3 regions of the Gordonia sp. McavH-238-E genome follow, and region 3 is predicted to be linked to each of the others. Evidence: riboswitches for the same ligand, from Rfam matches in the RefSeq annotation. Region 3 holds a riboswitch; each other region holds the start of a gene.
The links. Region 3 has a riboswitch for thiamine pyrophosphate ahead of thiC (phosphomethylpyrimidine synthase ThiC). Riboswitches for the same ligand answer to the same signal wherever they lie in the genome.
Positions count from the first base shown of each region.

Region 1 (9,714 bases), on a different contig from region 3:
GTCGAGCGCGACCGTCGGCCACGTCCGCCCACGCCGATCGTCGAGGACGCCGTGCGGAGTGACCCCCGAGGATTCTCTATCCGGATGTACGAATTGCTTGTCGGAAAGCGGTGCTCGTGCTACCAATGATACAGGGATTCGGGATTTGTAACATCATTCTTCGCCGCGCCGGAAATCAGCCCCCTCTTGAATCTCTGGCGCCCATCCCGCTATCCCACAGGCCGTCGACGTGCGGTTTTGTTGCGGCCTGCGTCCACTGTCGAATTCGAAGTGAAAGCGGGAAAAATCATGCTGTCTGCACTCTTCTACGCAATCGAGGCTTTCGACAACCTCTTGTGGGACATCGCCGAAACAATTGTCACCGGGAGCGACGAAGCCGCCGGCTCGTAGTCCCCCATCCAGTCAGGACGAGTTCAGCAGTGGGTATCGCCGGGCGATACCCACTGCTGAACCTCGACGGAGATCGCGATCAGCCTCGCGCAGCGATGCGTGCCTGGACTTCGGGCCGACGCAGCGGGGGCACTGTCTTCGGCGGTTGACGACGCTCCGGCAGGACGTCGAGCAGGGTCCGCGTCGCCGCGGTGACCGCGGTGACCGCCGCCTCGAACGCCTCGACGTTCGCCGCCGACGGATGGCGGACCCCACTCACCTTGCGCACGTACTGCCGAGCCGCGGCCTCGATCTCGTCCCCCGTCGCCGGCGGTTCCAGACCACGGAGTTCGGTGATGTTGCGGCACATGGCAGATCCCTTCGGTCGGATGCTGGTGCGGGTCGCCGCCGGGGCCGAACCGAGGTGGGGACCTCAGTCACCGATCTTGACGACCGCTTTGCCCAGGATCCGCCCTTCGGCCAGATCGGTCAACGCCTCGGGCAGCTGATCGAGCGTGTAGGTCACATTCACCTGCGGGGACATGCCGTCCGCGATCATCTGGGACAGCTCCTCGTGCAGGGTCGCGGGGAGGTTCAGCTCCGGGTGCGTGCGCACGTACTCGCCCCACGCGGCACCCACGACCGCGATGTTGCGGAACAGGACGCGGTTGAGCTTGACGGTCGGGATACCGCCCGCCGCGAAGCCGACCACCACGTACCGGCCGTCGGGCGCCACCTGGCGCAACGCCTCGTCGAACACCTCACCGCCGGACGGATCGATCATCACGTCGACACCCTTGGGGAAGATCTCCTTGAGCGCGGTCCCCCAGCCCTCTTCGAGCTGGACGATCTCGTCCGCCCCGGCACTGCGCAGCAGTTCTTCGGCACCCTTGCGGTGGACGATCGCGACGACCTTCGCGCCGAGCGCCTTGGCGACCATGATCGAGGCGGTGCCGACGCCACCGGCAGCACCGAGCACTCCCACGACCTCACCCTTCTGCAGGTGGGCGCGGGTCTTCAACGCGAACAGGGCCGTCTGGTAATTGATGCCCATCGCCGAGCCCTGCTCGAAGCTCAGCCCTTCCGGCAGCGGGAGCAGCTGTTCGGGTGCGGCCGCGACCTGTTCGGCGAAACCCCCCACGATCGACGCGACGAGGACCTTGTCACCGACCTTCACCGTCGATCCCTCGGGCGCCGAGCGCACCACCCCGGCCACCTCGGTTCCGGGCGTGAACGGCGTGGGGACGCGGAGCTGATACTTGCCCTGGCTCATCAGGACATCGGGGAAACACACCCCGCATGACTTCACATCGACGAGGACCTGACCGTCGGCGGGTACAGGGTCCGGGACGTCTTTCAGTTCGAGTCCGGAGGGGCCTGTCTCTGCATTGAGTACCTGAGCTTTCATACGGCTCACCCTACGCGGCGGCGCTCACAGACCCGATAGGATCTGGTGCCATGTCACACCCCACGGCCCAGCTGCCGAGCGCACCGTCCCCCGAACGTCTCCGAGTCGCCGAGGAGGCCCCCGGGTTCATGCCGCTCGACGAGGCGCAGACACTGTTCGAGATCGCCGGAGAGTATCTGTCGCAACCGGATTCGACGAAGGTCGGCGTCGAGATCGGTACATACTGCGGCAAGTCGACGGTGTTCCTCGGTTCCGCGGGCGAGGCACACGGCGCCGTCATCGTGACCGTCGATCACCATCGCGGTTCCGAGGAGCACCAGCCCGGGTGGGAGTACCACGACGAATCGCTCGTCGACGCGCACACCGGCACGCTGGACACCTCGGCACGCTTCCGCCGCACCATGTTCGACGCCGGACTCGACCAGACCGTGGTGGGGGTGCTGGCACCGTCGACGGTCGCGTCGAGGGTCTGGGGCACGCCGGCCGACTTCGTGTTCATCGACGGCGGCCACAGCATGGAGGCCGCACAGAACGACCTCGACGGCTGGGCGCCATGGGTGCGCATCGGCGGCGCCCTGCTCATCCACGACGTCTTCCCCGACCCGGCCGACGGCGGGCGGCCGCCGTACGAGATCTACTGCCAGGCACTGGAAACCGGGCAGTTCACCGAGGTCAGGGTCGAGGGATCGCTGCGCGTGCTGCGTCGCGATTCGGGTGATGTCGGTGCGCCGCTGACACCGAAGGTCTGACGCGCTGCGCCAGTGCGGGCGCTAGGCTTCCGCGGCCAGCGCCCGCACCTTGCCCAGCACGTCGGGATAGCGCTTCAGGTGCGCACCACCGTTGACGTCGAACGCGGCGCCGGTGATCCATCGCGCCTTGTCGGAGGCGAGAAATGCGATGGTGTCGGCGATCTCGGACGTCTCACCGCTGCGGCCCAGCGGGGTGTTGTCGAGATAGTCCTCGGTCAGACCGGGGACGAAACCGATCCCCTCGGTCAGCGGGGTCATGACCAGCCCCGGTGACACCGCGTTGACCCGGACCCCACGCTCGGCGAGTTCGAGGGCGGCGACCTCGACGAGCATCAGCACACCGGCTTTCGAGGCGCAGTACGCGCCCATCCCCGCACCGGGTTGCCGACCGTTGAGCGACGCGATGCAGGTGATCGACCCACCGTCGACGATCCGTCGGCCGGCGTGTTTGACCACCAGGAACGTTCCGGTGAGACAGACGTCGACGGTGTGGCGCCACGCACTCAACTCGAGGTCGGTGAGCGGTCCGGGGTCGGAGAGTCCGGCACAGTTCACCGCGGTGTCGAACTCGCCCACATCCTCGAAAACGGCTGCGACCGAGTCCTCGTCGGTGACGTCCAGCCGGACCGCGCGCACCGCATCGCCTCGTTCGGCGGCGACCGCCTCGGCGCGCACGAGGTCGACGTCGGCGACGACCACCTCTGAACCGGCATCGGCCAACGCGTCGACGGTGGCGAGGCCGATACCCGAGGCGCCGCCGACGACGATCGCCCGACTCATCGGGCCCCGGCCTCGACGGGGTGGCCCTTGGTAACCAGATGCCGTGTCAGGAAACCGATCTCGTGTTTGACGCAGGGTTCGAACCAGTCGTTCCCGGCGAACACGTCGAAGTGGTCGCACGGGTAGTGCCGCACCTCGGCGCGTGCCTTGAAGGCCGTCTTCGACGCGGCGTATGGCGGTGCGACGGAGTCGAAGTCGGCGATCTGGAACAGCACCGGAGCGGAGACCCGATGCGCATACTTGTCCGCGCGGAAGCCCCCGATCTCCAGGCCGACCGAGGCGTCGACCTCGTTGCGCCAGGACGGGCCGGCAATCGCCTGGTAGCTCTCCTGATAACCGGGCGCCGTCAGCGCGGCGCCGGTGTCGCCGGGTTGCCCCACGACTCGCATCATCCTCGGGGCACGTCCGAGGCGTCGCGACACCGCACTGGCCACCGCGGTCGCGGTCGACTTCGCGATCGCCGCCCCGCCGTTCTGCGCGTAGGCGACCCGGCCGGCGGCCGGCCCGTTCACGAAGGGGATGACGGCGATCACCGCGGCAACGTCTTCGCGGTCCGCGGCCACGGTCAGTGCATGGCCACCGGATTGCGAGACACCCCACAGGATGATCCGACCGGGATCGACGCCCGGCTGTTTCTTCGCGGCCACGATCGCGGCACGGTAGTCATCGGCCTGACGTTCCAACGAGATCTGTTGCCGTGGTTCTCCTCCCGACAACCCGAAGCCGCGATAGTCGAACGCCAGCACCGCCAGGCCCGCCTCGGCGAAGCGCTGGGCGTAGGGGCCCAGACCGGAGTCCTTGGTCCCGGCGAAGCCATGGGCCATCACGACGACGGGCCGTGTGCCGTCGACCTCGAAGGGCGACGATGCCGCGCCCGGTAAGAACCAGGCGTCGCACTCGGCGTCCGACGAGGAGAAGCGCACGGTGGTCGCACCGTCCGGTGTGCTCATGCCGAGGCTCCCTTCGAGACCAGTTCGGAAGCGACGCCGGCCCATTCGGTCGGCCCCTGCTGCTGGGCCCGGCGGATGCCCGCCGGGATCTCCTTGGTCCGCATGTTGTGTTCGTACAGATAGTGATCGAGCTGCTGGGTGTGCCGCGGGCGATCGAGCATGTGGCCGGTGTAGTAGTGCATGTCGGCCTCGATCGTCTGCTTCATCTCCGGCACCGACGGGAGCCGGTAGTGACCTGTGGCGTACGCGCCGATCAGGCGGGCCTGACATTCGACGAACGGGAACAGCGTCGGGACCGCTTGCGCGAAACCGGCGAAGACGAGGTCGTCGATCCCCGGGTAGAACATCCGCTTGTACAGGTCGATCCGATTGTCCGGGGCGCTGATGAACTCGGGATCGAAGAACGGGAAGGTGATGTTGTATCCCGTTGCGTAGATGATGATGTCGAAATCATCGGAGGTGCCGTCGTCGAAGTGAACCGTCGACCCGTCGAATCGGTTGATGTTGGGCTTGGGGATGACATCACCGGAGCCGAGCCGGAGCGGCAGCTCGACCGACTGGGTCGGATGTGCTTCGAAGAACTTGTGATTGGGCGTCGGTAGTCCGTAGTCCTCGGGACGTCCTGCCGTCACGGGCTGCATGACCTGGACGAACTTCCGCTGCCACGACGTGGGCAGGTACGGCGTCGACCGGTAGTACTTGTCGGCCGGTTTGCCGCCGAAGTACTTCGGGACGATCCATGCACCCGACCGCGTGGACAGGGTCAGCTTGTTGTCCAGTGCCTTCGACGACAGCTCGACGGCGATGTCGGCCGCGCTGTTGCCGAGTCCGACGACCAGGATGCGCTTGCCCATGAAGTCGTGCGGGGTGCGCGGGTCGATGTAGTGGTGGGCGTGCATCTCGATGCCGTCGAACTCGCCCGGGAAGTCCGGCCACCGGGGGTCCCAGTGGTGCCCGTTGGCGACGACGAGCAGATCGAACCGGCGTCGCTCGCCCAGCTGGGTCTGCAGTTCCCAGCCGCCGCCGTCGAGTCGGGTCGCGTGTTCGATGCCGTTGGTGAACTCGATCGACGAGTAGAGGTCGAAGGCCTCCGCGTACGAGTCGAGATAGGCCTTCACCTGGGTGTGGTGCGGGAAGTCCGGGTACTCGTCGGGCATCGGGAAGTCCCGGAACGACAATTGGTGCTTGGAGGTGTCGATGTGCAACGAGCGGTATGCGCTGCTGTGGCCGTTCGGATTGCCGAACGCCCAGTTGCCGCCGACCCGGTCGGAACTCTCGAAGCATGTGTACGGAACGCCGTAATCGGTGAGCATCTTGCCTGCGGTCAGACCGCTGATGCCGGCCCCGATGATCGCGGTGGTTGGTAAAGGCACACTGCCCCCTCGTCGGACACGTCGTGGTTCGGTCGTATGGGTCTCGGTCATGCGTGTAGACACATTCTGGTTTGTGTCTACACGATGCGACGTATCGTGTACACAGAATCCGCGAACTGTCTACGACGCCGTCGTCCGTTCGCCGGAACCGCCGACGAGTACGCAGCAGTGCGCGCAGACCGTGACCGCAGGAGTGTCCGTGACCGAAGCCCCGACCACCACGGTCCAGGACCGCCTACTCGATGCGACGGAGAAGCTGCTCGCCGACAAGGGGATTCGCGCGACGACGATGCAGCAGGTGGCCGAGACGGCCGGGGTCTCGCGCGCGTGGCTCTATCGGCACTATCCCGACAAACCGTCCATGATCGGTGCCACCATCGTGCGCCTCACCGAGTCCTTCTGGCGGGACGCACGCGCCGAACTCGACGGGATCGACGACTTCGCGGGCCGGCTCACTGCCGGTGTGCGGATCGGCCGCGGCGCGTACGACGACCCCGGAACCCTGCTCATGCGGCTGCGCACCGACGAACCGACCGAGTTCGCCGAATGCGCCGGCGTGGGCGTCGTCAAGCTCGTCCCCGACCTCGCCGCGTTCTGGTTCCCGTTCGTCGAGCACGCCGCGCACCGGGGCGAGATCCATCCTGGACATGACCTGCGCGAGGTGTCCGAATGGGTTGCCCGCGTGCTGATCAGCCTGGGTACGTCGCCGGGTGAGACCGTCGACATCGACGACGCATCCCAGGTCCGACGACACCTCGAGGTCTTCATCCTCCCCGGGTTCCGCACCGATCCACGCCACTGACCGCGTCCGAGCCCCGGTCCTCCTCTGGTCTGAGTGACGCCGATCACCTAGACTGGTGTCCAGTCAACCGTCCGGCCATCCCGGGCGGCCGAACGACGCCGTCGGAGGGCACCATGGATTTCGGGATCGTGCAGTTCACCAGTGATCGCGGATTGAAGCCGCACGTCCTCGCCCCACTCATCGAGGACGCGGGATTCGCTTCCTACTACGTTCCCGAACACGGGCACATCCCCACCAGGCGCGACGCGGCGCACCCGCGCACCGGTGACGAGACCCTGCCCGACGAGCGGTACATGCGCACGCTCGACCCGTGGACATCGCTGGCCGCCGCCGCCGCGGTCACCGAACGCATCCGTCTGGCCACGGCGGTCGCCCTTCCGGTGCAATCGGATCCGATCACGCTGGCCAAGACCATCGCGACCCTCGATCACCTCTCGAACGGACGGGTGACCCTCGGCGTCGGATTCGGCTGGAATCTCGACGAACTCGCGGACCACAACGTGCCGCCGAAGCGCCGGCGCACCATGCTGCGCGAGTATCTCGAGGCGATGTCGACGCTGTGGTCGGAGGAAGAAGCCGAATACGACGGCGAATTCGTGCAATTCGGTCCCAGCTGGGCGTGGCCCAAGTCGACCCAGGCGCACATCCCGGTCCAGGTGGGTGCGGCGGGCAACGAGAAGAACTTCAAGTGGATCGCGCGCAGCGCGGACGGCTGGATCACCACCCCGGGCGAGGAGGACATCGAGGGTTCGGTGTCGCTGCTCAAGCAGATCTGGGCCGACGCGGGTCGCACCGGCGATCCCGAGATCGTCGTCCTCGACTTCCGACCGATTCCCGAGAAACTCGAGAAGTGGCGCGAGATCGGTGTCACGACAGTGCTGTACGGCCTGCCCGACGACTCGGTGGAGCGCGCGACCGGTTACCTCGCGAAACTCGCGGGAAAGTTGGGTATCGCTCCGGCAGTCGTGTAGAGGCCCGAATCCCTCTGCTAGCCTGGGTGCGTTCTGACACGGGGTGCTCCGCAACTGCGGGGCTGAGATGAGACCCGAGAACCTGTCCAGGTAATGCTGACGAAGGGATGTCATGTCTTTGCATGCGCACGCGCCGGATCCCGGCCGCTTCACCGACCACCTGTGGGAACAGACGACAGCTCTGCGAGCGTCGATCGACGATCTCGAATTCCTGCACCGCCTCGGAGACGGCACGCTGCCCCTCGAGGTGTTCCGCACCTACCTGGAGCAGGACTCGCTGTACCTGGCCGGGTACTCGAAAGCACTCGCGATCCTGGCGTCGAAGTCGCCCGACCCGCAGACCGCGGCATTCTGGGCGAACTCGTCGTCGACCGCGGCCACCGTCGAGGTCGCCCTGCACGGCGACCTGCTCGGGGGCGGCCAGTTGCCGCCGCGGCAGGGTGAGCCCGAGCCGTCGACCGCGTGCCTGGCCTATGTGTCCTACCTGATCGCCACCGCAGCGACCGAGTCGTACGCGGTCGGCGCCGCCGCGGCGCTGCCCTGCTTCTGGATCTACGCCGACGTCGGCCGGGGACTGGCGGCGAGCGCCGCCGAGGTCCTCGCCGCCGACCCGAAGCACCCGTATGCCCAGTGGGTGACCACCTACGACGCCCCGGAGTTCCAGGAATCCGCCGCCCGGGCAAGGGAACTGGTGGATGCGGCGGCGGCGTCGGCCGGCGCGTCGGAACGGGCTGCGATGTCCGCGGCGTTCACCATCGCCACCCGGTACGAGCTCATGTTCTGGGACACCGCGCTGAACCCCTACGCATGGCCCGCCGCATGACCGGCCGCGCGCGCCGTGTCCTGGCCTGCCTCGTTGCCACCGTCGCGGTGTTGTCGACGGCCACCGCGTGCGGGTCGGACACCGCCTCCGACAACACCATCCGGTTCGCGCTCGACTGGACCCCGAACACCAATCACACCGGCCTGTTCGTGGCGCAACAGCGCGGGTACTTCGCCGAGTCCGGCCTGGACGTCGAGATCCTGCCCTACAACAACACCTCCGTCGACACCGTCGTGGACGCGGGGAACGCCGAATTCGGGATCAGCACCCACAGTTCGTCCACCTTCTCTCGGGCATCGGGCGCGCACACGATCTCCGTGCTGGCACCACTGCAGCGGTGGGCGACAGGTATCGGTGTCCGCGCCGACCGCGACGACATCACGAGCCCGAAGGACCTCGACGGCAAGACCTATGCCGGGTTCGGTGACCCCGGTGAGGTGGAGACACTCAAGCGGGTGATCCGGAACGACGGCGGCACAGGTGAATTCACCTCGGTCACCCTCGGCACCTCCGCATACGAGGCCGTCTATTCCGGGAAGGCGGACTTCACCGTCTCGTATCTCGCCTGGGAGGGCATCGAGGCCGAGCACCACGGAACGCCGATGAGGTATTTCCACTACACGGACTTCGGTTTCCCGGAGGCCTACGCGATCGTCGTCGACGCCAACGAGGACTGGCTGAACGAGAACCCGGAGCGTGCGGCGACGTTCGTACGGGCGCTGCAACGCGGCTACCAGGCTGCGGCCGATGACCCGGATGCCGCCGCCCGCGACCTCATCGCCGCCAATCCGGGCGCGTTCAACGACGAGAAGCTGGTCGTCGAGAGCCAGCGGATGCTTGCCGCCCAGTACATGAAAGACGCGAACGGCCGGGTGGGCGGGCAGACGCTCGAGCAGTGGGCCGGGAACTCCGGGTTCCTCTACCGCAGTGGGCTTCTCACGGGTCCGGACGGGTCCGCGCTCACAGCCGAGCCGGACTGGTCGACCTACTTCACCAATGATTACCTCGACGCGTCCCGCTAGCACCGGCCTCCGGCGGGCCGCGCCCGCGATCGTGGCGGTGGTGGTACTCGTCGCGGCCTGGCAGGTCTATGTCGACCTCAGCGGGGTCCGACCGCAACTGCTGCCGTCGCCGTCCCGGGTCGCGGCACAGGGGTGGGCGCATCGGGACGAGATCGGGGTGCACGCCGGGGCGACGCTTCAGGTCACCCTGATCGGCTTCGCGGTGTCACTGGTCCTGGCATGGGTACTGGCGATCATCGTCGACTTCTCCCCCACCCTGCGGCGAGCCTTCGTGCCCCTGTTCGTCGCGTCGCAGACATTGCCGATCATCGCGATCGCCCCGCTCATGATCATCTGGTTCGGCTTCGGCGTGCTCCCGAAGGTGCTGGTCATCGCCCTTGTCACCTTCTTCCCGATGGCGATCGGGTTGATCGAGGGGTTCGCGGCCGCCGATCGCGAGGCCGGCGCACTCCTGCGGAGCATGGGCG
Region 1 covers NZ_JAKRFE010000002.1:453,036-462,749, forward strand. Annotated here, with positions in the region: gene MHN80_RS04220 (DUF2277 domain-containing protein) at 470-739, opposite strand; gene MHN80_RS04225 (NADPH:quinone oxidoreductase family protein) at 803-1,777, opposite strand; gene MHN80_RS04230 (class I SAM-dependent methyltransferase) at 1,828-2,526, shown strand; gene MHN80_RS04235 (SDR family NAD(P)-dependent oxidoreductase) at 2,548-3,306, opposite strand; gene MHN80_RS04240 (alpha/beta hydrolase) at 3,303-4,256, opposite strand; gene MHN80_RS04245 (NAD(P)/FAD-dependent oxidoreductase) at 4,253-5,629, opposite strand; gene MHN80_RS04250 (TetR/AcrR family transcriptional regulator) at 5,823-6,431, shown strand; gene MHN80_RS04255 (LLM class F420-dependent oxidoreductase) at 6,545-7,402, shown strand; TPP riboswitch at 7,432-7,527, shown strand; gene MHN80_RS04260 (TenA family protein) at 7,515-8,225, shown strand; gene MHN80_RS04265 (ABC transporter substrate-binding protein) at 8,222-9,247, shown strand; gene MHN80_RS04270 (ABC transporter permease) at 9,222-9,714, shown strand, end outside.
Region 1: another riboswitch for thiamine pyrophosphate. It lies ahead of MHN80_RS04260 (TenA family protein); the one in region 3 lies ahead of thiC (phosphomethylpyrimidine synthase ThiC).

Region 2 (9,714 bases), on a different contig from region 3:
GGTCCGATCGTCGGGGTCCACCCCGACGGTGAACACCGGTGCGACAGCCTGTGTTCCGACATCGGGGTCGGTGCGCCGACCGGGCCGCGGGTCGGTGGTGTCGTCGGAGCCGGCCGTCAGCGCCGCGAGGTCGGCCTTCTGGGTGCCGACCTCGCCGACCTCGTCCTGCCCGATCTCGTCCTGCCCGACCTCGTCCTCGCCGAGAAGCGCGTCGAGCGAGACACGCTGGGTGCCGAGGTCCTCGCCCCGATCGTCCCCGCCCCGATCGTCACCGCCCCGATCGTCGCCCGCCTGATCGTGGCGGACATCGTCGGTGTCGTGATCGTTGCGCGCTGCGCCGTCCATGGGCATCAGTCCCGGTAGTACGGCTGGGGCGCGCCGTACCCGCTGTCGAGGATGGACAACCACCGGTCGCGGATCTCCTGCCAGCGACCGGTCACGCGGATGCGCTCCAGGACCCCGTTGACGAACCGGATCATGTCGTCCTGGCCCTTCGGGATTCCGACGCCGTAGAACTCCTCCCCGAGGCTGGGGCCGACGACCCGCAACCACGGGTCCTGGGCGGCCAGACCCGCGAGGATGGCGTCGTCGGTGGTCGCCGCGTCGATCTGCCCCTGTTGCATCAGCACCAGGCAGTCGGCCCAGGTCGTCGTGCTGACGATGGTGGCGCGGGGCTGGATGGCCTGGATGCGGCCGATCGAGGTCGTCCCGCGCGCCGCGCAGACACGCTTGTCCGCCAGCTGCGCCGGGCCGGTGACATTCGAATTCCGGAATGACAGAATGCGCTGCGAGGCAACGTAATAGGGAGCCGAGAAGCTGATGTCGCGCAACCGGTCGCACGTGATGCTCATCGTCTTGATCACCACGTCGACCGTCATGTCCCGCAGGGCGTCGATCCGCTGGGCGGAACTCAGGACCTGGAACTCGACGCGACGGTCGTCGCCGAAGATGGCGCCGGCGATCTCGTGCGCGATGTCGACGTCGAAGCCCTGGATGTCGCCGGTGATCGGGTCGCGGAAGCTGAACAGGTTGGAGCCGATGTCGAGGCCGACGATGAGCCGGCCGCGTTCCAGGATCCCGGCCATCGTCGAGTTCGGCGGCATCTGGCGCGGGAGCGGCATCTGGGCGGGCGGCCGAAGTGTCAGGGTCGCATTGCAGGCCTCGGAACTCGGCAGTGGTTCGACCGGCACGTCGACCTGGACGCCGGGCAGCACCGGTGGTCCGGCGGTGGCGGTGGGCGGGGGCGATTCGGGTGCGGGAAACCGCACGCACCCCGTGGCGACGAGGCCGGTGAGCGCGAGCAGGACCACGAACGTCAGCACGCGGTGACGTGACGGGGTATGAGGTGCGGGCATGGTCGTCATCGGTACTCCCGGATCCGGGGGATGAGACCGCCCACGATCGCGACACCGGCGAAGACGGTGAGCAGCAGGATGCCGGTGCCGGTGAACCCGAGGACGCGCTGCGCGGTGTTGATGTCGTCGCGGAACGAGTTCCGGGCGGTGGTGATCGCGTCGACCAGCGCGGTGTCGACCGCGGTGTAGGCGCGCGCGGAGCTGTCCGGTCCGTCGCCGACGGTGTGCAGGCGGGCGAGACCGAAGTTCCCGGTCTGGATGTAGCGGCGGACGGCGGCGTCGGTGCGCTTCCACTCCGTCAGCGCCGCGGTCACCGTGTCCAGCTGCTCGGCGGTGACCGCACTGTCGCCGTCCTCGGTTCCGCCGCGCACGTCGTCGACGATGTTGCCGATCTCGCTGGTCGCCGCGGAGAAGCTGCGTTCGAGTCCGCCCTGGTCGCCGCGGCGGATCAGCGACAGCGTCTCCGCCGACCGGGCCTGTTGGGTGAGGATGCGGGCAGCGGTCAGGTCGCGGAGCGGGTCGGCGCCCTCGGTGCGGGCGTCGCTGGTCGCCGCCACCGACATCAGGCCGGAGGCGAGCAGCCACAGCGTCCCGATGCTGAGGGCGAAGATGGCCGCGACGATCCCGAGGTTGAACCGGCGGCGGGTTCGGCGCGCGAGGTAACGCGAGGTCAGCACCAGCGCGGCGAGCAGGAACAACAATGGCGCGTACACGGTCCACGGCGGGCGGGTGAGCGTGTGTTGGGGATCGGCGATGGCCATCGACCGCCGCTCGTACAGGCGCTGTGCGGCCGGGAGGATCTCGTCCTGCATCATCGACGACGCCTGGCCGAGGTACGCCGAGCCGACCGGGTTGCCGAGTCGGTTGTTGGTTCGCGCCGTCTCGATGAGACCGCTGTACACCGGGATCGACGTGGAGAGGGTCTCGAGGTCGGCGCTGACGGCCTGCTCCGCCCGGTCCGACGCCATGCCGGAACCGGGTTCGCTGGACGTACCGGTCGCCAGGATCAACGACGACGACGCCGTCGCCAGCGCGTCGGAGTAGCGCTGCCGCAACTCGGGCGTCTCGAGACCGCCCGAGATGAACGCGGCGTTCGCGGAGGCGTCGGCGATCGACAGCGAGCTGTAGAGGACCTGTGCGGCCTCGGCGAGCGGTTCGGTCCGATCGATGAGGCGCTGCAGGGTCTGGGTGCGGTCCTCGAGAACCGTCGACGCGTACAGCCCGGTGCTCAGACAGCCGAGCGCCAGGATGCCGCAGATGATGATGAGTTTGCCGGGGGTGGTGACCGCGAAGTGCCGGAGGGTCTGGAAGGGCGACTGGGCGCGTTCCCGGGCCGTGGCGACGAGTTCGCGCCGGTCGGCGAGCACCTGTCGGATCGGGGGTGAGGATTGCGCCGGTCGGATCGTGCGACCGCCACGCGTCAGCGCCGTCCGCACGGAGGACGCGTCGCCGGTCACCTACCTGATCCCTTCTCGAACGCTGGATCGTCTCCGGTGCGGTCGTACGGTCACCGGTTCCCCGTTCCGGATTCGCGTGACCGGGCGATCAACGCCAGGTGTTGTGTCATCTGGGTCATCGTTCACCGGGTCGTGCGTGTTTCACCCTATGCCATCGGGCGGGGTTCCTCCGGGCTCGACCGGCCCCGAGTCGCCGACCTCGACCGTTCGGCTCGCAGTGCGTGCAACCGGGTCGCCTCAGGGTTCGCCACCCGGGATCCGCAAGCGCTGCGCGGACTCCCTGGCAGGTGGCGCGCGTCTCACTTACGGTGGAGGCACCCGGTCGACGCGATCGGGTTGCGAGGAGGCGTGGTGCGCGGCGACGGCGACGGCTGGGTGATCGATCCCGACGGTTCACGATATTGGGGTGTCCACGGCGCGGCAGGTCTGCTGCTGCGGGCGCCGTTGCCGGAGGGATCGACCGGTGTGCTCCTCCAGCATCGCGCCGCCTGGTCGCACCAGGGCGGGACATGGGCGCTGCCCGGCGGCGCGCGCGACTCGCACGAAGGCGCCGTCGACACGGCGATTCGCGAAGCCGAGGAAGAAGCCGGCATCACCGGCGACGATCTGCGCGTCGTCGCGGCCGTCGTCACCCACGAGTCACCCGGCGGATGGACCTACACGACCGTGATCGCCGAGACCGATTCGCCGGTCCGCACGGTCGCCAACTTCGAATCCACCGAGCTGCGGTGGGTCGACGAGAAGCGCGTCGACCAGCTGCCGCTGCACCCGGCGTTCGGGCTCGCCTGGCCCACGCTTCGCGAGCGCATCGCGATGCTCGACCCCCAGAGCTGAGTCCCGCTCCCTACCCGTCAGACCCCGACACGATCGGCGTCCAGCAGACGGTTCGCGCCCGCGATCAGGGCGTGGACGTTCGCCTCGTCGCCGCTCGCACCCTCGCCGGCGGCCCACGCCTGGCGGCCGTCGTTCTCGCACAGCAGGAACGTCGTGACCACGCCGTCGACCACCCGCTGATGCAGGCGGACGATCTGAACCGGGGCGCCGACGTCGTGGAGGATCGAGGTCATCGCGCCGACCGGACCGGCGGCGACCGCGCTGCACGACCTGATGCGGTCGGCGATCGCGAGCGTCGCCCGGCACTCGACCAGGTCGCCCGGACACGACACGACCGACCATGATCCGAGCCTGATCGCGCCGCCACGGGAGTATTCGTCGGTGAATTCCTGCCAGGTCATCCCGGTCGCCTCCTCGTGCATTCCAGGGGGAAGCGGACGTCCGTACCGCTCGGTGAACAGATCGTCACCGCGGCGGTCGCCGCACTGATGCCACGAACAGGATGGATGGGACAGATGAAGAGGGTGCATCTCATTAACCGATTTCGGTCGAAGAACGGATGACCGACTGGAGAGCGCAACCGACCCGCAGCGGGGGGTCGGTCAGAGTCAGACCCCGCTGCGGCGGGTTACGAGAACGCTCGTGATGCACAACATGATCGGTCCACCATAGACCCGAGGTATCGACCGGGCAAACGTGTTTGCCCGACGCCGGCGGTGAGCCGCTACAGCATCCCGGCGAGGTCGCGGGCCGCGGCGGCCGGGTCGGCGGCCGCGGTGATGGCTCGGACGACGACGATGCGCTCGGCGCCGAGTGCGGTGACCTCGCCGACGCGGCCGGCGTCGATCCCGCCGATGGCGAACCACGGCTTCGGCGATTGTGGTGTCCCCGACAGCATTTCCGAAGTGGCGGAGACGAGGTCGAGGCCGGCGGCGGCGCGGCCGGGTTTGGTGGGCGTGGTCCAGCACGGGCCGACGCAGAAGTAGTCGACGTCCTCGTCGGCGATCGCGGCGGCGGCCTGGTCGGAGTCATGGGTCGAGGCGCCGATGACGACGTCCGGGCCCACGATCCGGCGGGCCGCCGACGCCGCGAGGTCGCCCTGTCCCACGTGCAGGACATCGGCGCCGGAGAGCGCCGCGATGTCGGCGCGGTCGTTGACCGCCAGCAATGCGCCGTGCGCATCGGCGACGGCCCGCATCCCGGCGAGGATCTCGAGTTCCTCCCGCGCCTCGAGGGTCCCGAACTCGCGTTCGCCCGGTGAGTTCTTGTCACGGAGCTGCACAATGTCGACGCCGCCCGCGAGCGCGGCATCGACGAAGTCGAGGAGGTCGCCGCGTTCGCGCCGGGCGTCGGTGCACAGGTAGAGGCGGGCCGCGGAGAGCCGACGACGACGGTCCGCCGCGCGGCCGGAGTCCGCGGACGCTGACGTGGTGGGGTTCGGGGTCGTCACGCCGACCAGGCTAACCGGACGCCCGAGGCCCGGGCGTAGGGTGGACCGCACGAACACACGGGAGTCCGGATCGGCCGGGCTGAGAGTGCGGACCCATCCGCTGACCGTCGAACCTGATCCGGGTCATTCCGGCGAAGGAAGGTGATTCCAGCGTGAATTCCCCTCAGCAGAAGCCTGCGCACCGCCCGCTCACGGTCGTGGGCGGCGGCGTCATCGGGTTGACGTGCGCGCTCGCCGCGGCCGACGCCGGGTGGCGGGTTCGCGTACTCGACGCCGGCACCGAGGAGCGCGCCTCGTGGGTCGCGGGCGGCATGCTCGGTTCGCTCGGCGAGGGAATCCCCGGCGAGGAGGCATCGCTCGCCCTGTCGGTCGAGTCGGTCCGCCGCTGGCCTGCGCTCGTGAAGCGACTCGACGATCCGGCCGTCGTCACCGCCACCGACTCGCTCTTCGTCGCGGCCTCGGCCACCGACATCGAGTATCTGCGGCACCTCGCCGACTTCGTCTGGTCCGGTCAGCCCGGCACCGATGCCGCGCTGCAGCCGGTGACCGGCCGCGACATCCGAACACTGGAACCGTCACTGAGTTCTCGACTCGTCGGTGGCTACCGCGCGATCGGGGAATGGTCGGTGGACAACCGCCGACTGCTCGAGGCGCTGCGCGCCGCGGCCACCAGTGCCGGCGTCGAGCTCGTCTCCGCTCGCCTCGAGTCCCTGTCCGATGTCGACGACCTGGGCCCTGACGCGCAGGTCCTGCTCGCCGCCGGACTCGGCACCGCGGCACTGTGGCCGGACGTCGACCTGCACCCGGCCAAGGGGGAGATCCTGCGGCTTCGTCGCACGCGGTGGTCGGTGCCCCCGCCCGACCACGTCGTCCGGGCTCGCCTGCACGGCCGCGCCGTGTACGTGGTCCCGCGCGAGGACGGGGTCGTCGTCGGGGCGACCCAGTACGAGGCGGAGGGGATGGCCGACCGGACGCCGCAGGCCGGTGGGGTCGCCGACCTGCTGGCCGACGCGATCGAGGTGATGCCCGGGCTGCGGACGTATGAGCTGACCGAAGCGGCGGCCGGCCTGCGGCCGTGCACCGCCGACGGGTTACCGCTCGTCACCCGCGTGGACGCCCGCACGGTCGTGGCGACCGGGCACGGACGCAATGGGATCGTCCTCGCTCCCGGTACCGCGGAGCGGGTCCTGTCGATCCTGGAAGGAGTCGAGGAATGAGTATCACGGTGAACGGCGAGACAGTGGACGTCGAGGCCGACGCCTCGGTGCGCGATGTGGTCGCCGGACTCGGGTTGCCGGATCGCGGGATCGCGGTCGCGGTGGACGGCGCGGTCGTCCCGCGCGGCCGCTGGGACCGGCACACCATGACCGATGGCGCCGTCGTCGAGATCGTCACGGCGGTGCAGGGTGGCTGACCAGTTGACACCCGACCCGTTGCGGATCGGCGGCCGCGAGTTCTCGTCTCGGCTCATCACCGGCACCGGTGGCGCGTCGAATCTCGCGACCCTGGAACGCGCACTCGTCGCGTCGGGTACCGAACTCACCACCGTCGCGGTCCGCCGCGTCGATGCCGCCTCGGGCACCGGGGTCTTCGACCTGCTGCGGAGGCTCGACATCGCGGTTCTGCCGAACACGGCGGGGTGCCACACCACCGCCGAGGCGGTGCTGACCGCGCAGTTGGCGCGCGAGGCGTTCGAGACCGACTGGGTCAAGCTCGAGGTGGTCGCCGACGAGCGCACCCTGATGCCCGACGCCATCGAGCTCGTCGACGCGGCGGCCGCCCTGGTCGCGGACGGATTCGTCGTCCTGGCCTACACGAATGACGACCCGGTCCTGGCCGCACGACTCGCCGATCTCGGCGTGGCCGCGGTGATGCCACTCGGCTCGCCCATCGGGACCGGCCTCGGAATCCTCAACCCGCACAACATCGAGATGATCGTCGACGACTGCCGCACCCGCTTCGACGACCCGCTGCCGGTCATCCTCGACGCCGGCATCGGTACCGCGAGCGACGCGGCCCTGGCGATGGAACTCGGTTGCGACGGAGTACTTCTGGCCACCGCGGTGACCCGCGCGGAGAACCCCGAACAGATGGCGACGGCGATGCGGCATGCGGTGATCGCGGGCCGGCTGGCCGCGCGGGCGGGCCGGATCCCCAAGCGCTTCTGGGCCCACGCGTCCTCGCCCGGCCGGGAGCAGAGCTGACGGTCGCCCGCGACAGGCCGTCCGAATGACGGACCGGGCCGCTCCGGCTTGGACGGCTATGGTCGAGGCGTGTTGCGGGTAGCGAATCTGACGAAGGACTTCGGCGGTCAACGCGCGGTCGACGACCTCACCTTCGAAGTCGGGCCGGGACGGGTGACCGGCTTCCTGGGGCCCAACGGTGCGGGCAAGTCGACCACGATGCGCATGATGCTCGGTCTCGATCGCCCGACCTCGGGTACGGCCACGATCAACGGTCAGCGCTACCGCGACCTCGACCACCCGCTGCGTCAGGTCGGCGCGCTGCTCGACGCCCGGTGGGTGCACCCGAACCGCAGTGCGCGTTCTCATCTTCGATGGCTGGCGGCGAGCAACCAGATCCCGGTCGCCCGGGTGGACGAGGTGCTCGAGACGGTCGGGCTCACCTCGGTGGCCAAGAAACGCGCGGGCGGCTTCTCGCTCGGCATGTCGCAGCGACTCGGGCTGGCGGGTGCCCTCATCGGCGACCCGCACACGCTGTTGTTCGACGAGCCGGTCAACGGCCTCGACCCGGAGGGGATCGTGTGGATCCGCGGGTTCATGCGCAAGCTCGCCGCCGAGGGTCGAACGGTGCTGGTGTCGAGCCACCTGCTCACCGAGATGTCGCTCACCGCAGATCATCTCGTCGTCATCGGGCGGGGGCGGCTGATCGCCGACTGCTCGGTGGGTGAGTTCACCGGACGGGCTCGGCAGTCCGTGCGGGTGCGCGGCCCGCAGCTGGAGCAGTTGCATGCCGCGCTCGCCGCGGCGGGGCTGAACCCCGCACCGGGAGACCCGGATGATCGCGGGCGTCCGGTGATGCGCATACCGGACACCACAACCGATCACGTCGGCGATCTCGCCGCCGCCGCGGGCATCACGTTGCACGAGCTCTCCGCCGAGTCGGCGTCGCTCGAAGAGGTGTTCATGTCGATGACGGCCCACGCTGTCGACTACACCGCCACCGACAATCAGGGGGGAGTGAGCCGGTGATCGCCGCGATCAACGCCGAACGGATCAAGCTCGCCAGCACGCGGTCGCCGTACTGGTGCCTCGGTGTCGTCGTCGTGCTGGGTCTGGGCATTGCGGTGCTGCTCGGTGCTGTCGCCGGAACCTCGTACGGAAGTCCCGGCGAGGCCGACACCCTCACCGGCGACTTCCTGATCGGCGTCGACCAGTTCGGGGTCGCGGTCCTGGCGATCATGGCGATCCTGGGTGTCACCACCGAGTATCGCTTCGGCACCATCCGCCCGACCTTCGCCGCGATTCCGCGCCGCCCACGGGTCCTCATCGCGAAGGCGGTCGTGTTCGGCGGACTCTCGTTCGCAGTGGTCGCGATCCTGTGCGTCGTCGCGGTCGTGGTCGCGCAGATGCTGTCCGGTGTCGGGGTCTCACTGACCGGGTCCGAGACCGTCCGACATCTCTGGGGCACGCCGGTTTTCGCGATGCTGTGCGCGCTGATCGGCCTCGCGGTGGGGGCGCTCGTGCGGCATTCGGCGGGCGCGGTGGCGATCATGCTCGTCTGGATGCTGGCCCTCGAGCGCATCGTGTCGGTGCTCCCGCGTGTGGGTGAGCACATCGTGTCGTTCCTGCCGTTCCTCAACGGCTGGAACTTCCTCGCGGGTGGCAGCGACACCTTCCACTGGAACGCCTACGGATCGTTGCTGTACTTCGCGGCGTTCACTCTCGTGCTCCTGGCGGCGGCGGTGGCGGTCACGAACGCCCGGGATGCGTAGTTCGCGTACTTCGATCCGCTGATGTCGAATCCGGGATTCGCTGAGTGCTGGCCACTGCCATCCGGTTGGACCACATTGGTGCTTCGGCGCGGCCCATTGTAGGGACCGGCAGACTAAAATTCGCGGTTATGTCCACGAATTGGCCGCTTGTCGAGCGCGATCGGGAGTTCCGCACGATCCAGGCGGCACTCAGGGGTGAGACGACCGGTTGTGGCGTGGTCCTGACGGGCGACTCCGGCGTCGGCAAGACCACCCTTGCGCGGCATGTCACCGCCGAGTTGCCCACGGGGGTGCGATGGGTCGCGGGTACCGAGTCCGCGCGGTCGATCCCGCTGGGCGTCTTCGCTCATCTCGTCGGCCCGGCGACGTCGAGCGATCCGGTCACCTATCTTGCGGCAGCGCGTGAATCACTGCTCGCCGACGGCGATGTCGTCATCGGTGTCGACGACGCCCACCTCCTGGACGAACTGTCGGCGACGCTCCTGCATCAACTCGCGATCGACCGTGCGGTGCACATCGTGGCGACCGTGCGCAGCGGCGAGACCGTCCCGGATGCGGTGACCTCGCTGTGGAAGGACAACCATCTCACGCGGATCACGTTGTCGCCGTTCACCAAAGAACAGAGTGTCGAGCTCATCGAGTCCGTGCTCGACGGCCAGCTCG
Region 2 covers NZ_JAKRFE010000024.1:23,136-32,849, forward strand. Annotated here, with positions in the region: gene MHN80_RS24120 (serine/threonine-protein kinase) at 1-345, opposite strand, end outside; gene MHN80_RS24125 (glutamate ABC transporter substrate-binding protein) at 351-1,355, opposite strand; gene MHN80_RS24130 (hypothetical protein) at 1,361-2,812, opposite strand; gene MHN80_RS24135 (NUDIX hydrolase) at 3,164-3,646, shown strand; gene MHN80_RS24140 (hypothetical protein) at 3,664-4,047, opposite strand; gene thiE (thiamine phosphate synthase) at 4,371-5,096, opposite strand; TPP riboswitch at 5,144-5,254, shown strand; gene thiO (glycine oxidase ThiO) at 5,249-6,313, shown strand; gene thiS (sulfur carrier protein ThiS) at 6,310-6,510, shown strand; gene MHN80_RS24160 (thiazole synthase) at 6,503-7,300, shown strand; gene MHN80_RS24165 (ABC transporter ATP-binding protein) at 7,370-8,308, shown strand; gene MHN80_RS24170 (ABC transporter permease) at 8,305-9,051, shown strand; gene MHN80_RS24175 (LuxR family transcriptional regulator) at 9,180-9,714, shown strand, end outside.
Region 2: another riboswitch for thiamine pyrophosphate. It lies ahead of thiO (glycine oxidase ThiO); the one in region 3 lies ahead of thiC (phosphomethylpyrimidine synthase ThiC).

Region 3 (9,714 bases):
AGCGACTCGCAATTCAACCCCGCGGGCGCGGGGACACCCGAGCTGGATGCGCAGATCGAGGCCATGTCGCAGATCGGTGACCCGACAGCACAGATAGCCGCCGGGAACCGGGTCGAACACGAGGCGTTCCAGCAGTTCTCGAACCTGCCACTGTTCAACGGTCCCGCCATGGTGGCGGTGAAGGAAGGGCTGGCGAACTACGGGGCGGGTCAGTTCTACATCGGCCCGATCGAGGACATCGGCTGGGAGAAATGACGGGGAGCGACCGGACGGTCGGCTAGTCCGCGGGCCCCGCGCTCAGTCGCCACAACGGATTGACCGGGCCGTGGCCGGCACCCAGCGGATAGGCGGCGGCCAGGCAGCGCGTGACCCAACCCTTTCCGAAACCGACCGCCTCGGGGACCGGGTAGCCGTGTGCGAGGGCGCTCGCGATCGCCGCGGCGAGGGTGTCGCCCGCGCCGTGATCATGCGGGGTGTCGATCCGCTCATGACTGAGTTCGATGAACTGGTCACCGTCGTAGAGCAGGTCCGGGGACCGATCCGACGTCCGCAGGTGCCCGCCCTTGACCAGGGCCCACCGCGGCCCGAGATCGAGCAGTGCTCTGGCGGCATCGCGCTGCGAATCGGCGTCGGTGACCTCGATGCCGGTGATCAAGCGGACCTCGTCCAGATTGGGTGTCACGACCGTGGCGAGGGGGAACAGCTTGTGACGCAACGTGTCGAGCGCGGAGTCGGCGAGCAGCTGGTTTCCGTGCATCGATGCGCACACCGGGTCGACCACCAGCGGGACGGATGCATCGCGGCCGATGCCGCTCGCGCCGCACTGCTCGACGATGGCCTCGATGATCGGTGCCGACGCGAGCATGCCGGTCTTCGCCGCGGCGACACCGATGTCACCGGCGACGGAGTCGATCTGCGCCGCCACGGTCTGCGGTGAGATCTCTTCGAAACCGCGGACACCCAGCGAGTTCTGGACGGTCACCGCAGTCACCGCGACACACCCGTGCACCCCGAGCAGGGCGAAGGTGCGCATGTCGGCCTGGATTCCCGCACCACCACCCGAATCCGATCCGGCGATGGTCAGGACCCGAACGGGAGCAGAACCGGGCTGCGCAACAGGGAGTTCCACGAAGCCTTCCTTGTCGACCGTGCGTCGATCTCCGTCGACTGTGCGTTGTTTCGCGTTGACTGTGCGCATCACTCGCCACCAACCGTCTCGAGCGGCAGGTACACGCGGTTCCCGGCCTCGGTGAACTCCGCCGACTTCGCGGCCATGCCCTCCGCGATCGTGCGGTCGATGTCCTCGGCGGTGACGAGACCGTGTTCCTCGGCATAGGCGCGGACATCTGCCGAGATCCGCATCGAGCAGAACTTGGGCCCACACATCGAACAGAAGTGGGCGGTCTTGGCAGGCTCGGCGGGCAGTGTCTCGTCGTGGTACGCGCGAGCGGTGTCCGGATCGAGCGCGAGGTTGAACTGGTCGGTCCATCGGAACTCGAAGCGCGCCTTGCTGAGTGCGTCGTCGCGTTCCTGGGCTCGCGGATGGCCCTTGGCGAGGTCGGCGGAGTGCGCGGCGATCTTGTAGGTGATCACGCCGACCTTGACATCGTCGCGGTCCGGAAGTCCCAGGTGCTCCTTCGGAGTCACGTAGCAGAGCATCGCGGTGCCGGCCTGGGCGATCATCGCTGCCCCGATGGCCGAGGTGATGTGGTCGTACGCGGGTGCGATGTCGGTGGCGAGGGGGCCGAGGGTGTAGAACGGTGCCTCCTCGCACAGCTCCTCTTCCAAGCGCACGTTCTCCGCGATCTTGTGCATGGGGACGTGCCCCGGTCCCTCGATCATGACCTGCACGCCATGCGATTTGGCGATCGTGGTCAGTTCGCCGAGGGTGCGGAGCTCGGCGAACTGTGCCTCGTCGTCGGCGTCGGCGATCGACCCCGGGCGCAGACCGTCGCCGAGGGAGAATGTGATGTCGTAGCGCCGGAAGATCTCGCACAGCTCGTCGAAATGCGTGTACAGGAACGACTCCCGGTGATGTGCGAGACACCACGCGGCCATGATGGAACCGCCGCGCGAGACGATGCCGGTGACGCGCTTCGCGGTCAGCGGCACGTACCGCAGCAGGACGCCGGCGTGGACGGTCATGTAGTCGACGCCTTGTTCGGCCTGCTCGATGACGGTGTCGCGGTACAGCTCCCACGTCAGTGAGGCGGGGTCGCCGTTGACCTTCTCGAGTGCCTGGTAGATGGGAACGGTGCCGACCGGGACCGGCGAGTTGCGCATGATCCATTCCCGCGTGGTGTGGATGTCTGCGCCGGTCGACAGATCCATGATGGTGTCGGCGCCCCATCTGGTGGCCCACACCATCTTCTCGACCTCGTCGGAGATGGAGCTCCGGACCGCCGAATTACCGATGTTCGCATTGACTTTCACCGCGAAGCGCTTTCCGATGATCATCGGCTCGGACTCGGGGTGGCGGTGGTTCGCCGGGATCACCGCGCGCCCGATCGCGACCTCGGAGCGGACCAGTTCGACGTCGACACCCTCCCGGGCGGCGATGAACCGCATCTCGGCGGTGACGATCCCGGCTCGCGCCCAGGCGAGCTGGGTGCTCGCGCCGTCGATCGGGTCGGGCCTCTGCCAGCTGTCGCGAATGGGTGCGAGGCCCTTCTCGACATCGATGTGTGCCGCGTCGTCGGTGTACGGCCCCGAGGTGTCGTAGACGTCGAGATGCTCACCATTGGTGAGGTGGATGCGGCGCTGCGGCACGCGCAGATCGTCGACCGAGAGGTGGTGTTTGACGCTGCCCTCGATGGGACCGAGGGTCAGGAACCCGGAATCGGCGGGCGCGCTGCTGTTGTGTGCGGCGGATACAGATGTACCCATGGCTCATCTCCCTACGCCGGCATTACCCGGACAGGTTCGAGCGGTCGGCGACCGCCCGTCGCCATCTCAGCCCTCGGTCATCGTGAGAGCCCCCGCGGTGTGTAGTTGTCGTGCGTCCGCAACCCTACATCGCCCGACGGGACGGGCGGGCAGGGTGCGGCGAACCGTATCGATATGCGACAACCGAGCCATGGGGTCGGCAGTTACGGTTCCGTAAGGTACCGTGTGACCCGGATCACAGGCGGGTGTCATGTCGAGTCAGGGCGGCGCGCGCCGGTGGTCCGATGTCCGTGATCACGAGGTGAGGAGGGTCGGGTGCTCCGCAAGCATCGTCAGCGACCACCACAGTCGGCGAAGTCGATTCTGCAACAGATCTCGCAGGTGGTACACAACCCCGACCGCGACCGATTCGAACTCTGGGTGGCCGGCGATCTGGTCGGCGTTCTCGGCTACACGACCGAGACGGCCGACGGTCAGACGACCATCACCGTGCTGCACACCGTGCTCTACGACGAGTACAGCGGACACGGTCTCGCCACCCGGCTCACCCGCACCGTCGTGCACTACACCCGCGAACAGGGCGCCCGGCTGCGTCCGGTGTGCACGTTCACCAAGCGCTACCTCGACAGCCATCCCGGGATCGTCACCCTCGCTCCGGTGTGAGGGGTGCGCCGGCTCAGTCGGCGAGCAGGGTCTCGCGCAGCACCTTCTTGTCGATCTTGCCGACCGCGGTCACCGGGAGGGTGGTCACGATCCGCACCGCGTCGGGCAGTTTGAACGAGGCGAGTCCGCGCTCGGCGAGGAACGTGCGGATGGTCGCGAGCTCCAGCGGCTGGGCCGGGGGGTGCTCGTGCGAGAGCACCACGGCGGCGCAGATCTTCTCCCCGAGTGCGTCGTCGGGTAGGCCGACCACCGCCACCTGTCGGACCGAGTCGTGGGCGAGGAGGTTCTCCTCGACGTCGTCGGCAGCGACGTTCTCGCCGGCTCGGACGATGGTGTCCTTGATGCGGCCGGTCACCGCGAGTTGGCCCGACGGCAGCCTCGTCACCTTGTCGCCGGAGCGATAGAAACCGTCCGGCGTGAAGGACTTCTCGTTGTGGGCTGCGGCCCGGTAGTAACCGCGGATCGTGTACGGCCCACGCACCAGGAGTTCACCTTCCGTGCCATCGGGGACGTCGTCGCCGTCCTCGTCGACCACGCGCACCTCGTCGAGCTCCGACATCGGCGAACCCTGCACCTGGTGAACAAGCTCGCGCGGTTCATCGAGACGGGTGTAGCAGATCAGACCCTCGGCCATCCCGAACACCTGCTGCGCGACGGGGCCGAGTGCGGCGTCGAGGGCGACGGCGTCGGGCTGGGCCAACTTGGCGCCGCCGACCTGCAGCAGGCGCAGCGAGCTGATGTCGGCGGGTTCCCACTCGGTCGCCGCGCACCAGAGTTGCGCGAGGGCGGGGACGAGCGAGGTCACCGTGATGCGGTGTCGCTCGATCAGGTCGAAGGTGTTGTCCGGGCTGGGGTTGTCGGCGAAGACGATCTGCCCGCCGACGCCGACCACGCCGAGGATGCCCGGGCAGCTCAACGGGAAGTTGTGTGCTGCGGGCAGCGCGACGAGGTAGGTGTCGTCGGCGGTGAGGCCGGCGATGCCCGCCGACAGCCGCGCGTTGAGGTCGTAGTCGTCGTGCGTGCGGGCGATCAGTTTCGGCAGGCCGGTGGTTCCCCCCGAGACCAGGAACAGCGCAGGCAGACCGGGGTCGGGGCCGTCGGGGAGCGCGGTCGCGGCGGGGTCGGCGTCGGGCAGCGCCGCGAACCGGCCGGGATCGCCGGAGATGAAGACCTGCGCGATGTCGGGCACCCGCGACTGCAGTTCGGCCGCGAGGTCGCGGAAGTCGAACCCCCGGCGGCCGTCCTCGCCGATGTAGGCGACCGCGCCCGAGCCGGTCGCGAGATGGGCGATCTCGGTGATCCGGTGCGCCGGCAGTGTCATCACCGGCACGACACCCGCGCGAAGGAGGCCGAACAGGGTCACGGCGAAGTCGAGGGAGTTGTTGAGCTGCAGGACGACCCGTTGGGCGGGCCGCAGACCGGCGTCGACGAAACCGGCGGCCCGGCGCAGGGTGGCGGCGCGGAACTCGGCGTAGGTGAGCGTTCGCGGACCGTCGGTGGATGCGTCGGTCACCGCGGGCGCATCGGGGGAGCGCTCGGCCGCGACGTCGAGGGCCGCGAACAGCGGGCGGCCGAGGAACACACCCGCGTCCCGGTATCGCTGGGCCTGTGCATCGGTGTGGGGTGAGAAACCGTCGAGCAGATCGGTCACGTGGTCGAGGTGCGTCGGCATGAGTTCATTCAAACACAGCCAGGATAGGGTAACCTTACCGGTCGATGCGGGACGGTGGGCCCGCTCTCGACCGTGGGGGGTTGTTTGATTAGGCTGCCCTAAGCTTCCCTATGATCATCGGTGCTCGAGTGCATCACGACCGGAGGAACGAAGGACATGTCGCTGACAACCGAATCGCACGCCGCGCAGTTCGTCGACCTGCTCGCGCCCGCCTCGCCGCTGGGTGAGTCCGATGCTGCGCGGATCACGGCCGCCTGGGCGGGTTCCGGCGAGTTCGGCGATCATGTCGTCTACGAGCGCGACCGGCGATGGACCTTCGCGGCCGGGGTGCGTGCTCGTGTGGTCGTGACGCGGAGCGAGGTCATCGTCGACGATCAGGGTGACCGGACGACGACGCCGTGGCGCGGCGACCCCGCCGACGCGCTCGCTGCCGCGACCGCTTCGTTGTCGATCCCGGACTGGCGCGTCTACGGCTGGGTCGGCTTCGACTTCTGCGCGCCCTATCACGGCATCCTCGACCGCGTCCCGGAGGACACCGTCCTGGCGCACCTCATCGTCCCCGAGTTCGAGGTGACCGTCGATGCCGAGGGCGTCGACACCGGCGCCGTCGACGCCGATCGCGCCCGTCGTCTTCTCGAGATCGCCTCGCAGGCAACTGTTTCGGCAGAGTCGCGACCGGTGGATGTCCAGGCGGACCCCGACGACTACCGGGGGCGGGTGGCGACTGCGGTCGCCGAGATCGAAGCCGGCCGGTATCAGAAGGTGATCCTCTCCCGCGCCGTCGACATCCCGTTCGACGTGGACATCCCCGCAACCTACGCGCGCGGCCGGGCCGACAACAATCCCGCCCGCAGCTATCTGCTCTCGCTCGGCGACCTCCAGGCCGCCGGATTCAGCCCCGAGCTCGTCGTCGCGGTGCATGACGACCGGACGGTGGTCACCGAACCGCTTGCCGGGACAAGGGCTTTCGGCATCTCGGCGGATCAGGACGCGGCGGCGCGCGCCGACCTCCTCTCCGATGCGAAGGAGATCGCCGAGCACGCCATGTCGGTGCGGGCGTGCTTCGACGAGATCTCGTCCATCGCAGCGGACGACACCACCGCGGTGAGCGAGTTCATGGAGGTCCGCGAACGAGGCAGCGTCCAGCACCTGGCCTCGACCGTCCGCGGCACCCTCGCTGCTCACGAATCACCCTGGCGTGCACTCGAAGTCGTCTTCCCGTCGATCACCGCGTCGGGGATCCCCAAGACCCCGGCGGTGGAGGCGATCGATCGCCTCGAGCCGCGGCGTCGTGGCCTGTACTCCGGCGCCATCCTCACCGCGGCATCGACGGGCGAACTCGAGGCCACCCTTGCGCTGCGCACCATCTTCTCCTCCGGAGACGGCGCGTGGCTGCGTGCCGGCGCCGGGATCGTCGCGCAGTCCACGCCGGAGCGCGAGTTCACCGAGACCTGCGAAAAACTCGGCAGCGTCGCCCCGTACGTGGTCCCGCGCTGATCACCCGATACTTTCGACCGAACACCCCATCTCAGGAGTCACCACATGTCCGACCACATCACCGAAGCCCTGCGCGGCATCCTCGAAGAAGACCTCGACCTCTCGCTGGGAGACGTCAGCCGCGACGCGAAGCTGATCGACGACCTGGGACTGGATTCGGTGGCGTTCGCCATCGGTGTGGTGGCGATCGAGGAGCGGCTCGGCGTGCAGCTGTCCGAGCGGGAGCTCTTCGAGTCCAAGACCGTCGGTGACCTCGAAGACCTCATCCGGTCGAAGGCCGGCACCCCGGCCTGAGACGGAGAGTCGACATGAGTGTGGACACACCGGTGCAGACGTACGCCGAATTGCTCGACGCCGCGTTCGACGAGCGGGTGACGTCGTGGACGGCGCAGGCCGAACAGGATCACCGGTTCCCGCGGCCCCTTCTCGAGCACCTCGGCTCCGAAGGTGTCTTCGTCCGTAAGTGGGAGGACCGCAAGTTCACCGACCTCCACGATCATTTCGCGCTCGGCGCCCACCTCGGCGCGCTCGGCTCCGCGGCGATCGGGGTGGGGGTGAGCCTGCACGACTCGGCGATCGCCATCCTCCGCCGCTTCGGCCGCAACGACTACCTCAAGGACCTCGCCCAGCGTGCGCTGACCGCCGAGACCGTGCTCTGCATCGGGGCCTCCGAAGAGCAGGGCGGCTCGGATCTGCAGAACTCCGAGACCCGGATCTTCCCGGAGAACGACGGCTTCCGCGTCGTCGGACACAAGAAGTTCGTGTCGCTCTCGCCGATCGCGGATCACGTGCTCGTGGTCTGCCGTGGCGTCGACGACGGTCCTGATCTGGGCGGCAACGTGGCCCTCGCCGCGGTGCCGATCGAGTCGGTCACGGTGGGTGAGCCGTACCAGAAGCTGGGCGCCGGGCCGCTCGACACCGCCCCGGTCACGATCGATGCCTGGATCCCGGAAGAGGCGCTGATCGCGCGGCCGGGGACCGGCCTGGCCATCATCAGCTGGGGGCTGGCGCACGAGCGGTACTCGGTGGCCGCCCAGATCGCCGCCGCCTGCGAGGTCATGATCGGGGTGACGCTCGCCCGGATGATGGAGCGCACCCAGTTCGGCAAGAAGCTCTACGACCACCAGGCGCTGCGCCTGCGCGTGGCGGACCTGCAGGCCAGGGTCGACGTTCTGCGGTACGCACTCGCCGGCGTCGCCGCCGAGGGCAAGATCAACCTGCGCACCGCCGCGGCGCTGAAGGCGACGGCCGCCAATCTCGGTGAGGAGGTCGCGTCGGAGTGCCTGCACATCTTCGGCGGGATCGGTTACCTCGAGACCGAGACCCCGATCGGCCGGTGGTGGCGGGACATGAAGCTGGCCCGCGTCGGGGGCGGCACCGATGAGGTGCTGTGGGAACTCGTCGCGGCAGCGATGAAGCCCGACACCGAGCGTTACCAGGCCATGTTCATCGATTCGGAGCTACACCGGCCGGGCTCGTCCGCGTCCTGAGAAGCATCCGAACATCCACTCCCACCCAGGCGGTCCTCACATGAACAGCCCAGCCGGCCAGGCCCCGGTCGACGCACGCGTCACCGAACTCGCGCCTCCCGACCACACCTACCTGCACATGGACAAGGCCGGTGCGCCGATGCACTGGTCGATGATCCTGCAGCTCGAGGGCGGCGGCGACGTGCTCGGCCTCGATGCGGTGCGGGAGCGGGTCCGCGAACGATCCGGGCTGTTCGAGATCTTTCGGCTGGGAATCCGTAACGGGCGCTGGCGCAAGCCCGAGGTGGTGCTCGCCGACGACAGCTGGGACGCCGGCGAGCACGTGACCGAACTGGGGTTCACCGACCGCGCGCACCTGCAACGTCGGGTGGCGAAGCTCCTCGAGTCGCCGCTGCCTCGCCCGCGCCCGTTCTGGGACATCACGCTGTTCACCCCGTCGGCCGGCGCCGAGGGCGTCGGGCAGTGGGTCCTGCTGCGGGTGCACCACAGCGTTTCCGACGGCATCGCGGGCGCGGCGTTCGCCGCACTCCTCGCCGACGGCGAACCCGAGGACCTGGCCGAGTTCGAGCGGTTCGCGACCAGCCCTCGATTCCGGATCAGCGGCATCGATCCCGAGGAACTCGCCGAGGCGAAGGCCGCCTACGGCGATCAGCACGCGGCCGGCGGTGGCAAGAAGCGGGCCTGGCCGGCGCTCACCAAGTCGGGCGAGCGGGAGTACGCACTCGTCGATGCCTCGACCCGAGACCTGCGCAAGGCGGCCAAACGCAACGATGCGACGGTCCACGAGTTCCTGCTCGCCGCCATCGGACGGGCGATCAGCCTCAACCCGCCGACGAGTCCACAGGCCGACGTCGTCCGCGTGACCCTGCCCGTGACCCTCGACGACGGATTCCGCCACACCGGTAACGCGGTGTCCGTGGCGCTCCTCAACCTGCTCGGCAACGAGCCCGATCTCACACGCCAGATCGACCGCGCGCGAAGCGAACTCGAGACGATCGCGAGACGGAAGCCGGAGCTGTACCTGGCCGCGGCCGACGATCTGCCGCGCGCACCGCTGTGGGGTCTGCAGCGCGCGATCGTGAACGCGTCGATGTCCCACATGCACCCCGACATCCACATCGGCATCAACCCCGGCTTCTCCCGGGTGCGGTCGGTGCTGGGGCAGTCGATCGTCACCCTGACGCCGCTGTCGCCGCTCGCGGGCTACTCGCTGTCGGTGACGACGTTGATCCTCGGACACACCACGACGTTCGGCGTCGTCACCGATGCGCAGGCACTGCCCGGTTACGCCGACCGCTTCGTGGCGACGCTCGGTGAAGTACTGCGGGAGGCCCTCCCGTCGACCTGACGGGGGTGCAAGCTTAGGCTTGCCTTGTCATCCGATGTCCGAGGGCTGCAAGATACAGGTGGCCGTCGGCTCGGCGGGGGCGAAGACATACACGGAGAAAGATCAACATGAGCAACGACGTCAACTACCAGGACCCGTCGGCGGTCGACTACCAATCC
Region 3 covers NZ_JAKRFE010000007.1:52,443-62,156, reverse strand. Annotated here, with positions in the region: gene MHN80_RS11810 (ABC transporter family substrate-binding protein) at 1-255, shown strand, start outside; gene thiD (bifunctional hydroxymethylpyrimidine kinase/phosphomethylpyrimidine kinase) at 278-1,198, opposite strand; gene thiC (phosphomethylpyrimidine synthase ThiC) at 1,198-2,886, opposite strand; TPP riboswitch at 2,878-2,992, opposite strand; gene MHN80_RS11795 (GNAT family N-acetyltransferase) at 3,202-3,549, shown strand; gene MHN80_RS11790 ((2,3-dihydroxybenzoyl)adenylate synthase) at 3,563-5,221, opposite strand; gene MHN80_RS11785 (salicylate synthase) at 5,378-6,718, shown strand; gene MHN80_RS11780 (acyl carrier protein) at 6,764-7,012, shown strand; gene MHN80_RS11775 (acyl-CoA dehydrogenase family protein) at 7,027-8,208, shown strand; gene MHN80_RS11770 (wax ester/triacylglycerol synthase domain-containing protein) at 8,249-9,556, shown strand; gene MHN80_RS11765 (hypothetical protein) at 9,664-9,714, shown strand, end outside.